DNA from 2 places in the Hyphomicrobium sp. 99 genome. Region 1 is predicted to be linked to the other one. Evidence: predicted binding sites of a transcription regulator. Region 1 holds the regulator's gene; the other holds the start of a gene.
The links. Region 1 encodes LexA, which represses DNA repair genes until DNA is damaged. Its sites were predicted from a motif close to TGTTCNNNNTGTGTTCNG; they were not measured.

Region 1 (6,082 bases):
GCTGTGCGACGTTGCCGAGCTTCAAACCCTTCTCTTCGGCAAAGGCTTTGACTTTGGCCTCCAAGAACGCCGCGGACCATTCAGTCTCCGGAACCTCCGACAAGAGTTTGAGAACATCGGAGTTCGACGCGCGGCCTTCCGGCCCGAGCAGTTTTGCGGCCTTGTCCTCGAGCTTCAGCGGCCGCTCGGCAACGATGAACAATGCGCCGCCAACGAGTTCCGCGAGAGTCTTCGACCGCTCTTTGAGCGACGGAATTGCCGCTGTGAAATTCCCCCATCCCTTGGCGGCGAAGAGATCCGCGAGAAGCTTGCCTGACAAGACCGCAGGCAGCTGCCGCAGCACTTCGCGCGCGAGCGCAATGTCCGGACGCGGCGGCGCTTTCGGATCAGGAGGCAGCTCAGCCAGCGCCTGAAAATTCAGATGAGGCAACATTCCGCGCACGTGCGCTTCGAGTTCCTCGTCTTGAGCGGCGCGAATGTAGTGCCCGTTCAAATCATCGAGCTTCTTGAAGTCGAGCCGCGCCGGGCTCTTGTTGATGCCGTCGATGTCGAACCAGCGGATGAGATCGTCCGTCGAAATGATCTCGTCGTCGCCGTGGCTCCAGCCGAGGCGCACGAGATAATTGCGCAGAGCGACCGGCAAATAGCCCATGTCGCGATATTCTTCGACGCCCTGCGCGCCGTGACGCTTCGAAAGCTTCGCGCCGTCCGCGCCATGAATGAGCGGCACGTGCGCAAATTCCGGAACGTGCCAACCCATGCCCTGATAGATCTGCGTCTGCCGCGCCGCGTTCGTCAGATGATCGGCGCCGCGGATGACGTGCGTGATCTCCATGTCATGATCGTCGACGACGACGGCGAGATTGTACGTGGGATTGCCGTCGGATCTCAGAATGATCAGATCGTCGAGATCCTTGTTCGGGAATGCGACGCGCCCCTGCACATGATCGTTGACGATCGTCTCGCCCTCGCGCGGCGCCTTGAGGCGAACCGCTGGCTTCAAGTCTTTCGGCGCATCCTTCGGATCGCGGTCGCGCCAGGGCGAAAGGAAGATCTGCGGACGCCCCTCGGCCTTTGCCTTCTCGCGCGCGGCATCGATCTCGGCGGGCGACGAATAGCAGTAATAGGCGGCGCCGCGGGCGAGCAGTTCGTTTGCAACCTCGCGATGGCGATCCGCGCGCGAAAACTGCGAGACGACGTCGCCGTCCCAGTCGAGCCCGAGCCATTTGATGCCGTCGAGGATGGCCGCGACCGCCGCCTCGTTGTTGCGCTCGCGATCCGTATCTTCAATACGCAGCAGAAAGCGTCCACCGCGGCCGCGCGCGTAAAGCCAGTTGAAGAGCGCCGTGCGCGCGCCTCCGATATGCAGATACCCTGTCGGAGAGGGTGCAAATCGCACGATGGGCGCACTCGGTGTAACGGTCTCGGACATTGACCTTTTTGCTCGCCTGCCATTGAGGGAATGAGGCTCCGCTCGTAGCATGTGAGGTGGGACAAGTTAAGAGGGCGGAAATTCCGGCCTTGGCTTGCAACGGGCAGGGGGCATGTCGGTCGAAGCGGCTGGGCTAGAGATCGGATTTCCGGCGCAACCGGAGCGTGGCCTCAGCCGCGCCGCGCTTCTGTTCGACGCCGAACGGGAAAGCTTTTTTCTTTGGGCTCCGGTTTGCCTCGGCGCCGGGATTGCGGCCTATTTCTCACTTTCCGTCGAACCGCCGACGATCATGGCATTCGCGCCCCTCCTGCTGGCGCTCATCCTGCGTTTGACGGTCCGAGCGGGAACACTGGCCGCAGCCATGACGACCGCTTTTGTATTGGCGGGAGCGGGCTTTGCAATTGCAAAGCTGCGTGTCGAAGCCGTCCGCGCCCCAGTCCTGACCAAGGCCCTGCATGGCGTCGAGATCACCGGCACCGTGACGATGGTCGAAGCAAAGATCCCGCGCGGCCAACGGCTCACAATCAGGAAGCCGACCATCGCAGGCCTGACAGCCGATCAAACGCCGGCCGTCATTCGCATCCGGACGATGTCCGCGCGTTCGCCCGCGGCGCCCGGAGATCGCATTCGCATCAAAGCGAACCTGTCGCCGCCTGCGAAGCCTCCGCTTCCGGGTGGCTTCGATTATGCCCGCACCGCTTGGTTCGATTCTGTCGGCGCGGTCGGATACGCATTCGCCGCGCCCGTCATCGAGGGGCATGAAGAGTCCGGCTCGCTTTCGCAGTGGTATCGTCAGACGATCGAAAGCGTCCGCCAGGGAATTGCCGCGCGCATTCGCCAAGCGTTGCCGGGAGAAACCGGCGAGATCGCGCTTGCGCTGATAACCGGAGAACGCGGCGGCATCACCGCTGCGACGAACAACGCCTTCAAGAATTCCGGCCTCTTTCACATCCTGTCGATTTCCGGCCTGCACATGGTGATTGCAGCTGGCGCCGTGTTCTATTCGGTCCGTCTCATGCTCGCCGCCGTCCCGCTGATCGCATTGACGCTGCCGATCAAGAAGATCGCCGCCGCATTGGGAATACTGAGTGCCATCGCCTATCTTGCAATTTCCGGCGGACAGTTCGCGACCGTCCGTTCGGCGCTGATGATCCTGATCATATTCGGAGCCGTGCTTCTCGATCGCCCCGCGTTGGCATTGCGAAACGTCGCGCTCGCGGCTTTTCTGATCCTCATCGTTTATCCCGAAAGCCTGCTGGACGCTGGCTTCCAAATGTCGTTTGCCGCCGTCACGGCGCTGATCGCATCGCACGAAACCTTGAGCAATTTCCTCGGACGTCAGTCGCGCCCGCATCCGGTGCTGAAGGTCGTGAAGTTCTTCGGCGAGATTATTGCCTCGACCCTCATCGCGAGCGTGGCCGTCGCGCCGTTCGCCGCCTACAACTTCCACCAGAGCCAGCAATATGCCGTGCTCGGCAATATGATCGCCATTCCGATCTGCAACATCATCGTCATGCCGTCGGCGCTGCTGGCGATGGTGCTGATACCGTTCGGGCTTGAATGGCTTGGACTGAAGCCGATGGGCTGGGGCATTGAAGGCATGGCCTGGTGCGCGAACAAGGTTGGCGCATTGCCGGGCGCCGTCGGCCACATTCCGGAAATTCCGGCGCTCGCCTTCGCCCTGATGCTCGCTGGCGGAATCTGGCTTTCGCTTTGGCAGACGCGCATTCGGCTTTTAGGCGCGGCTCTCGTGGTTCTTGGTCTGCTCCTCGCGCCGTGGATGCCGCGGCCCGATATCCTGATCGGCCAGAAAGGTCTGATCGCCGTGCGCGACACCTCCGGAAAGCTCTCCGCGCTGCCGAACAAAGGCTCGAAATACGATCTCGACCGCTGGCTCGAATATGACGGCGATGGCCGGACCGCGCGCGATGCGCAAAGCGGTGACGCATTCACCTGCGATGCGGCTGGATGTATCGCCCATGTCAAAGGCGCAACCGTCGCCGTTGCGAACCATCCCGCGGCCATCACCGACGATTGTCTGAATGCCGACGTGCTGGTCATCAATGACCCGAAGCCGGAGGACTGCAGCGTCCCGCGAACCATCATCGATGTCTTCGACCGGTGGCGAAACGGCGCTTATGCGCTCTACGTCGACCGGACCGATGATAGCCCGGAACCGCGCGTGCGCCTCGAAACGGTCGCCGCCCATCGCGGCGAGCGGCCGTGGAGCGTGATGCCGGAGCGCAAGTCGCTTGGATTGCCGAAGCCGCGCATCGTGGAGACGCCGGGGGGAGGGGCACCCCCGCCCGCAGTGGCACGCGCGACCGAAAACCCGGAATCAGATCCCCGAACCCTGGCCGAAGACGACCCGGGCGAGGGGCCCGAACCCGCGAACGACTGGCTCGACGACGCGTCCGCTGACGCGTCTGCCGCCAGCGACGCCCAGTAGCGCCAGCCTCAGTAACGCCTGAGCAGCCCGACGAGCCGCCCCTGAATGTCGATCTGATCCGGCCCGAAAATGCGCGTCTTGAATTCCGGATTGGCCGCCTCGAGCGCGATCGTCGACCCCTTCTTGCGCAGCCGCTTCAGCGTCGCTTCCTCGCCCTCGACGAGCGCGACGATGATGTCGCCGTTCTCCGCGTTGTTGCAGCGGCGGATGATGACGGTATCGCCGTCATGGATACCCGCCTCGATCATCGAATCGCCCTTCACTTCCAGGGCGAAATGCTCGCCGTTCGTTAAAATGTCGGGCGGCACGGCGATGTCGTGGGTGTGGTTCTGAATGGCGCTGATCGGCGTACCGGCCGCGATCCGGCCCATGACCGGGATCGAGACCGTCCGCGCGTCGATGACGTGCGACGGCGGCGGTGGCGAAACGCTCGCACGCGGCCCGGAGCCTTCGATCACGCTCGGCTGGAAACCGCGCTGCGGCGCGATCGAGGAAACGGAGGCGCCTGCCCCCGCGCTTTGATTGTCCGGAAGCTTGATGACTTCGATGGCCCGCGCCCGGTGCGGCAGACGGCGGATGAACCCGCGCTCCACGAGAGCCGTGATGAGCCGGTGAATGCCGGACTTCGACCTCAGATCCAGCGCGTCCTTCATTTCATCGAACGAGGGGGGCACGCCGCGTTCTTGCATGCGCGCGTGGATGAAAAGCAGGAGGTCTTTCTGTTTCTCGGTGAGCATCGCGTTTCGTCTCAAGCCTTCCATGGCTGTGCGAGCGCCGCTGGCCGAAACGCTGACCACCGAACGGCCACCCGCAGGATGACGGTACAAATCGTGTATGTACGCTACACGTTCTTGTCTCGTTCTGCAACCTCGCCCCAACTTATGCAACCCATCGTCGTGCGAATGAAGGGAGGAGTGGCACGAATGTCTCGGCCTCCACTGCGTCCAGCACGGGAACGACAAGTTCGGGCGGACAGCAGCAACTCTCGTCATCCCGGCGCAGGCTGGGATCCAGGCAACGTGAAGCGCACTCGCATGTGCTGTCCCCACGGAGCGACCCGCGTCTGACGTTTTGTTGAGGCTTGTCTGGGTGCCGGCCTTCGCCGGCATGACGGCGGTGGGGGAGAGCAAGCGCTCGCCCGGGATGACAGCAGGAAGCCCATCTCCGTAACAATTCTCGTCATCCCGGCGCAGGCCGGGATCCAGGCAACGTGCAGCGCACTCGCATGTGCTGTCCCCACGGAACGGCCCGCCTCTGACGTTTTGTTGAGGCTTGTCTGGGTGCCGGCCTTCGCCGGCATGACGGCGGTGGGCGGGGCTCGCTGCAGCCATAGCCATCCCTGCCGGCTGGGTCCCGGGTCTCGCAAGCGCTCGCCCGGGATGACAAGCGGGGTGTCGCGGGCGACGTATGAGGCGAACGCTCCAGTTCGAGCGCCTGAATTCCGCCGCCTCGCAGCCGTGCAAAAGCGCCGGAAGCCGTGCGACGGAAAGATGGTCGCCGCCGGTCCAACACCGGCGCAGCAATTCGATTTTCGGCCGTTTGGAGCGGGGCATCGTCGGGCCATGCAGGGTTGGTTCTCGCAGATCGTCATAGGCGTCATCGTCACCGTTTTGGGCACCGTCATCGCGAACGCAGTCACTGGCGGCCGCGCCGGCCATCACTTCGTCCCGAGCTTCCACGCCTCGTCTCGCCACTGATCTCTTCCGCACCGGCGGCCGGCTCCGCGAAAGCGGAGCCGTGTGCGCAATCAATAAGCACGAAGCGGACGGGTTCCGCGGCTGGGTCGTGCAGCAATGAAGTCTCGGAACCGATCCGCTCCGTGACAGACCGAGAACAGGGTCTCGAGCAGGGTCACTTTACGTCAGCGGGATGCTCCGCACACAGGCTTCTCACCCTGTGCGAACCTTGCCGATCGCCTTGTCCGGAAGCGCGCGTCACGCCCCGGGTCGGGCTGCCCCACCCGAGCCCGACGCAACGCCTTGCGCACGAACCCTTCGCCGGATGGGCGACGCGATTATGCGTGAGGAGGCGAGAGCGGGGATAAGTTTTTTTGAGTGGGGGGAATTGCAATTTGGAAAAGGAGGAATGGGGGCTGTACAGATGATCTGCTCTGAGAGAAGTTAACGGAATTGGGTGGGGTCGCGTTGTTGCGTTTGGGGGGCGTAAATATGTTCGAGGAACTTTTGCATTCGGTTTTTGAG
Region 2 (6,082 bases), 840 kb from region 1:
ATTAGGTCCCGGCATCGAAGGCGTCAAGCGACCGGTGCACATGGCAGAAGTCCTCCGCGAAGCCCGGCAGCGCGCGACCGCGTGCATTTGTGTTGCTACGCCTCTATTCTCGTGACCGATGGTGAAATCGAACGCTCAGGACGAAATGCTTTCGCTGCTCAATTGGTTGCAAACCATGGGCGTGGACGCCGCTGTGGACGATACAGCGCATGACTGGCTTTCGCGCGGAAACGACGCGCCGGGGGCGGCATTCCCTTGGCCGGACCTCCGCGATCAGGGACCTGGGAGCAAATCCGGGCCCAATGCCGTCCGCGCGGACACGAGGCAAGCACCGCCTCGACCTAGAGCCTCAGGAAGCACGGGGTCGCCCGACGCGGCCCGGCCGCGCGCCGTCACGCCGCTCGGTGCGAGCGAAGCTGAGACTGGTGCGCGACGCATCGCACGTGCGGCAAACTCGCTTCCGGAACTCGAGGCGGCGCTGCAGAACTTCGACGGTTGCGGGCTGAAAGCCACCGCCACAAAGCTCTGTTTTTACCGAGGTTCGCCGACGAGCGACCTGATGATCATCGGTGAAGCGCCGGGCCGCGACGAGGACCTCGCCGGCAAACCGTTCGTCGGAAAAGGCGGGCAGCTTCTCGATAAGATGCTGGCCGCGATCGGACGCACGGAGGCCGACGTTCACATCACCAACGTCGTCTATTGGCGGCCACCGGGCAATCGCACACCAACGCCGCAGGAGACGCTTGCGTGCCGCCCGTTCCTCGAACGGCAGATCGAACTCGTATCTCCGAAGATCGTGGTTGCAGTCGGCGGCTCGGCGGCGAAGGAAATTCTGGGCGTAACGGAAGGCATCATGCGGCTCAGAGGCAAATGGCGAGAGATTACGATCGGCGACCGGAAAATCCCGGCGATCGCGACGTTGCATCCTGCCTATCTGCTCCGGACGCCGGCTGCGAAGCAGCTCGCGTGGATGGATTTGTTGCAGATGCTATCAAAGCTTTAGAGCTTCACGAGGACCGTCATGGCCGGCATCGACCCAGAGCGTACATTCGTCCCTGTCAGGATCGCCATCCTGACGATGTCCGATTCACGCACGATCGCGGAAGATACGTCCGGCGATTATCTGGAACGCGCGATCGGCGAAGCTGGGCATGTCGTTGCCGGGCGCCAGCTCGTGAAGGACGACACGGCCCTCATCAGAAGCATCGTCCAGGGGTGGATCAACGATCCTTCGGTCGACTGCGTGATCACAACGGGCGGCACCGGCTTCACGGGCCGCGACGTCACGCCGGAAGCGGTGAAGCCGCTGTTTGAAAAAGAGATCGAAGGCTTCGCGATCCTCTTTCACATGCTGTCATTTCAGAAGGTCGGCACGTCGACCATTCAATCGCGCGCTTGCGGAGGCGTATCGCACGGGACGTTTATTTTCTGCCTGCCCGGATCGACGGGCGCATGCCGCGATGCCTGGGATGGGATTTTGAAATTGCAGCTCGATGCCCGCCATCGTCCGTGCAATTTCGTGGAGATCATGCCGCGGCTCGAGGAGCATCGTAAGGCAGGTTGAGAGGCCTTAAGGCGCCGTTTCGATATTTCCGTGAAGGCGCGCAATCATGCTGATGGGCAAGCCGACGCCGTAAAGCATTTGGCAGATCTGATTGCGAAGAGAACTCAATAAATATCCGTCGCGTTTGTATCGCTCGGCCGAGGTCACGGCGTTTGCGTCCAGCATTGCGAGGCGGCTGCGGCCAAGACGCCGTGCGAGATCGATGTCTTCCATGATCGGCAGATTTTTGTAACCGCCGACGGCATCGAATAGTTGGCGTGGGATCAGCAGACCCTGATCGCCGTAGGGAACGCGCAAGATCTTGCATCTCAGGTGAACGAGGCGTTCGAGAACACGCGGGGCAATGCCTTTGTCGTCGAGACGGAACGTGAAAGCGCCCGCGGCCATCGGACGTTCACCGCGGTCGACGCGGCGCATGAAAGCCGTTGCGCTACGTTCCCATCCATCTTCGAGAACGGTGTCGGCGTTGAGAAACAGAAGCCATGGGAAGCGTGCCATTGCGGCGCCTTGGGCGAGCTGTCCGCCGCGCCCCGGAGCACTGACGACGACGTCTGCGCCTGCCTGATCCGCGACCTCAGCGGTACTGTCTGTCGACCCACCATCGACCACGATGACCTGCTTGACGATGCCGTCCACGGCTGAGGGAACCAACGCAGATAGCGTCACCGCCAGCGTTTGCTCATCATTGCGTGCAGGGATGATTACCGAGATCATTTCCATTTCCTGGCACGGCCGGGAACCTGCGGCAAGGCGCGCCAAGTCGCGGGGCTTAGCTAAAGACGGCCGCGTCAGCTGGGTTTTGTTCTTTATTTGTTCCAAGAATGCTGGTAGGCAACGGTGGAGCTTCTGAGAACGCGTTCCGAATATGGCTTCAAACAGAGACCTTTCTGATTTTCCGGCGATGCCGGACGTCGTCGATTCCGAGCGCCGCCGCGGCCGGGGCGCGCGCTCGAACAAGACTGGACGCTTCGAGAGCCAAGCGCACGAAGAATTCGACGATGGATGGGAGACGCTCGGTGATCTCGAAGCTTTCAAGACCGAGGTCTTCGAGGACACCAGCAAGACGATCATCTCGCACAACGACAGTCCCGACATTTCATTCGACAGTTCGATAAATCCCTACAAGGGCTGCGAACACGGCTGCATTTATTGCTACGCGCGGCCGACGCATTGCTATCTCGGACATTCAGCGGGTCTTGATTTCGAGACGAAACTCTATGCGAAGCCCAATGCGGCTGCGCTCCTGGAGCGGGAACTCAAAAGGCCGGGCTACAAGCCCGAGACAATCGTGATCGGCGGCAATACCGATCCCTATCAGCCGATCGAACGGGAGCGCAGGATTACGCGATCGATCCTGGAAGTCATGGCAACGGCCAATCATCCGCTCGGCATCATCACGAAGTCGGCGCTTGTCGCCCGCGACATCGACATCCTCGGGCCGATGGCCGCGAAGAATCTGGCACGCGTTGCGGTTTCGATCACGACACTCGATCGTCACGTTGCGCGCGCAATGGAGCCGCGCGCCGCGACGCCATCGAAGCGGCTCGAAACCGTGCGGCGGCTCGCCGATGCCGGAATTCCCGTGACCGTCATGGTCGCGCCGATCATTCCAGGGCTGACCGATCATGAAATCGAGCCGATACTGGAAGCTGCGCGAGACGCCGGTGCGCGGGAAGCGGGCTACGTGCTGTTGCGCTTGCCTCTCGAGATCAAAGATCTCTTTCGCGAGTGGCTTCGAGAAGAATTTCCGGACCGTGCCGATAAGGTCATCTCGCTGCTCCGTTCGATGCACGGCGGCCGCGATTACACGGCGGATTTCGGAGTCCGCCAGCGTGGCCAAGGGCCTTACGCGACACAGATCGGCCTACGTTTCCGGCTCGCAAAGAAGCGGCTCGGTATCGGCGAGGAGCGCGTTTCGCTTCGAAAAGATCTCTTCATCAAGCCTGGAAACGGTGGACAACAACTCAGTCTTCTTTGACAGGCGGTCAAGCGCGATGACCAAACTGGCGAATGAGAATCGCCGATTCGCGCATAAAGCCGACGTTCGAACTCGAGGCCGCAGAGCATCTGCTCGGCTTCCGGCCGATCGCCGGCGTGGATGAGGCGGGACGAGGACCGTGGGCCGGACCTGTCGTTGCGGCAGCCGTCATCCTCAATCCAGATAAGATCCCGGCGAATATCGACGACAGCAAAACGCTCGACGAAGACTCTCGCGCTTATCTCTACCGGCGCATCATGAAGGTCGCGGTCGTCGCGGTCGGCGTGGCCGATGTCGAGCGGATCGATCGCGAGAACATTCTCGGCGCCACTCTGTGGGCGATGGCTCAGGCCATCGGCCAGCTTGCCGAGGCTCCGAAGCTGGTGCTCGTCGACGGCAATAAGGCGCCGAGAGTTTCGATGGCGACGCGAACGATCGTCAAAGGCGATACCAAATGCCTTTCGATTGCAGCAGCCTCGATTGTGGCGAAGGTCACGCGCGACCGTCTGATGATGGAGATGGCGCGCGATTTTCCCGGCTACGGCTTCGAACGCCACAAGGGGTACGGCACGCCTGAACATCAGGCGGCGATCGACAAGCTCGGCGTCTCCGCGGCGCACCGGAGATCGTTCAAACCCGTGCAGCTTGCACTCGGCCTCGGACTTGGGTTTGCCGACGCTTAGTCCGCAAGCGGCTCAAGTTGCACATCGAATCGAAAAATATAAATCGCTTGCGTGTGTCGAACGAGTATTCACGAGCGCTTCCGATCATGTACAAAGCTCTCCGGCCCGCGCTGTGAGTATCAGGCGCGAGCGATTTGTAATTCGTAGCGTAGCAGGTTCAGTACATGGGTTCGCGTCGCGTCAAAGTCCGCTCGCAGAGCGGAAAGATTCTCGTTGGTGATTGCATCGCCGAGCTGAAGAAGCTCCCAACCGCTAGCGTCGATCTCGTCTTCGCTGATCCGCCGTACAATCTGCAGCTCGCCGGCGATCTCATGCGCCCGAACAATACGAAGGTCGACGGCGTCGACGACCAATGGGACAAATTCGACGACTTCGCGGCCTATGATTCATTTTGCCGCGCATGGCTCACCGAGTGCCGCCGCGTGCTGAAGCCCGACGGCGCCATCTGGGTCATCGGCTCCTATCACAACATCTTCCGGCTCGGCGCCGCGATCCAGGACCTCGGCTTCTGGATTCAGAACGACGTCATCTGGCGCAAGGTGAACCCGATGCCGAACTTCCGCGGCAAGCGTTTCACCAACGCGCACGAAACGATGATCTGGGCAGGCCGCGATCGCAAATCGCGCGTGACATTCAATTACGAAAGCCTCAAGGCCTCGAACGACGATCTTCAAATGCGGTCGGATTGGCTTTTCCCGATCTGCTCGGGGCCGGAGCGTTTGAAAGACGACGGCGGGCGCAAGGCACACCCGACGCAAAAGCCGGAAGCGCTTCTGCATCGCGTCCTCATCGCATCAACGAAGCCGGGCGACACCGTGCTCGATCCCTTCTTCGGAACGGGCACGACGGGTGCCGTCGCGAAGCGGCTTGGCCGCAAGTTCATCGGCATTGAACGCGATCTCGATTATGCGACGGCTGCCGACGAGCGGATCGCGAAAGTCGTGCCGCTCGAGCTCGAGGCGATCGAGACGCTGCCGTCGAAGCGCAACGAGCCGCGCATTCCGTTCGGTCAGATTTTGGAACTCGGGATCATCAAGCCGGGCCGCAAGCTGTTCGGTCCGCGGCGCGAAGTCCGGGCGGAAGTGCGCGCCGATGGCACGCTCTTCTATGATGGTCAGCAGGCGTCCATTCACCGCCTCGGCGCCATCGTCCAAGGCAAGGCCGCATGCAACGGCTGGACCTATTGGCACTTCGAGGCGGAAGGAAAGCTGAAGCCGATCGACGATCTGCGTTCCGAAGCCAAGCGTCAGCTCGGACTCAGCAGCCGTATCTCGATCTAAAGTTCGTCTCTCGATTATCAGGCTCAGTTGTCAGCTAGGCCGTGCGCGATGACTTTCTTCATCACGCTCGGCAAGGCTTGCGCGTGAAGGTCGCGGCGATGAACCCATCGGCAGCGCTCCTGCTCGGCCCAGAGCGTGAAGCTCGTATCGATTGGGACGAGCGCGCGGTAGACGATCAACTCGAGCCGAAAGTGGGTGAAGACGTGGACGACGGCGCCCGGCACCGGTAGCCACGACGTCGTAACGGGAGCGCCGCGCAGGGCCTCCTTTTTCGCGGGCAATGCGTCAACCCACGGCGTCGACGGCACCTCGAGCATTCCACCGAGCAGCCCGGCTTCGGGACGTTGACGCAAAAGGACCGCGCCATCTTCCCGCTGCACGAGGAAAGCCACTCCGTATCGTGACGGGCGCGCGGTCTTCACGCCGCGCATAGGCAGGAGTTCGGCGAGGTTTTGAGCGCTTGCCGAGCAATCCTGTTGCAAGGGACAGACGAGACACGACGGCTTTCTCGGCGTGCAGATCTCGGCGCCGAGGTCCATCATCGCTTGCGCGAAGTCGCCCGCGCGTCGCTGCGGCG

Region 2: the regulator LexA is predicted to act here: its motif matches at 2,365-2,382, upstream of G359_RS03890 (PA0069 family radical SAM protein).

What each region holds. Positions count from the first base shown of each region.
Region 1 is NZ_KQ031382.1:1,584,945-1,591,026, forward strand. Features, by position in the region: gene gltX (glutamate--tRNA ligase) at 1-1,432, opposite strand, end outside; gene G359_RS07740 (ComEC/Rec2 family competence protein) at 1,545-3,881, shown strand; gene lexA (transcriptional repressor LexA) at 3,890-4,618, opposite strand; gene G359_RS07750 (hypothetical protein) at 5,273-5,578, shown strand; gene G359_RS07755 (tetratricopeptide repeat protein) at 6,050-6,082, shown strand, end outside.
Region 2 is NZ_KQ031382.1:741,838-747,919, reverse strand. Features, by position in the region: gene G359_RS03905 (uracil-DNA glycosylase) at 119-1,003, shown strand; gene moaB (molybdenum cofactor biosynthesis protein B) at 1,022-1,564, shown strand; gene G359_RS03895 (TIGR04283 family arsenosugar biosynthesis glycosyltransferase) at 1,571-2,278, opposite strand; gene G359_RS03890 (PA0069 family radical SAM protein) at 2,430-3,542, shown strand; gene G359_RS03885 (ribonuclease HII) at 3,575-4,225, shown strand; gene G359_RS03880 (site-specific DNA-methyltransferase) at 4,390-5,505, shown strand; gene mutY (A/G-specific adenine glycosylase) at 5,529-6,082, opposite strand, start outside.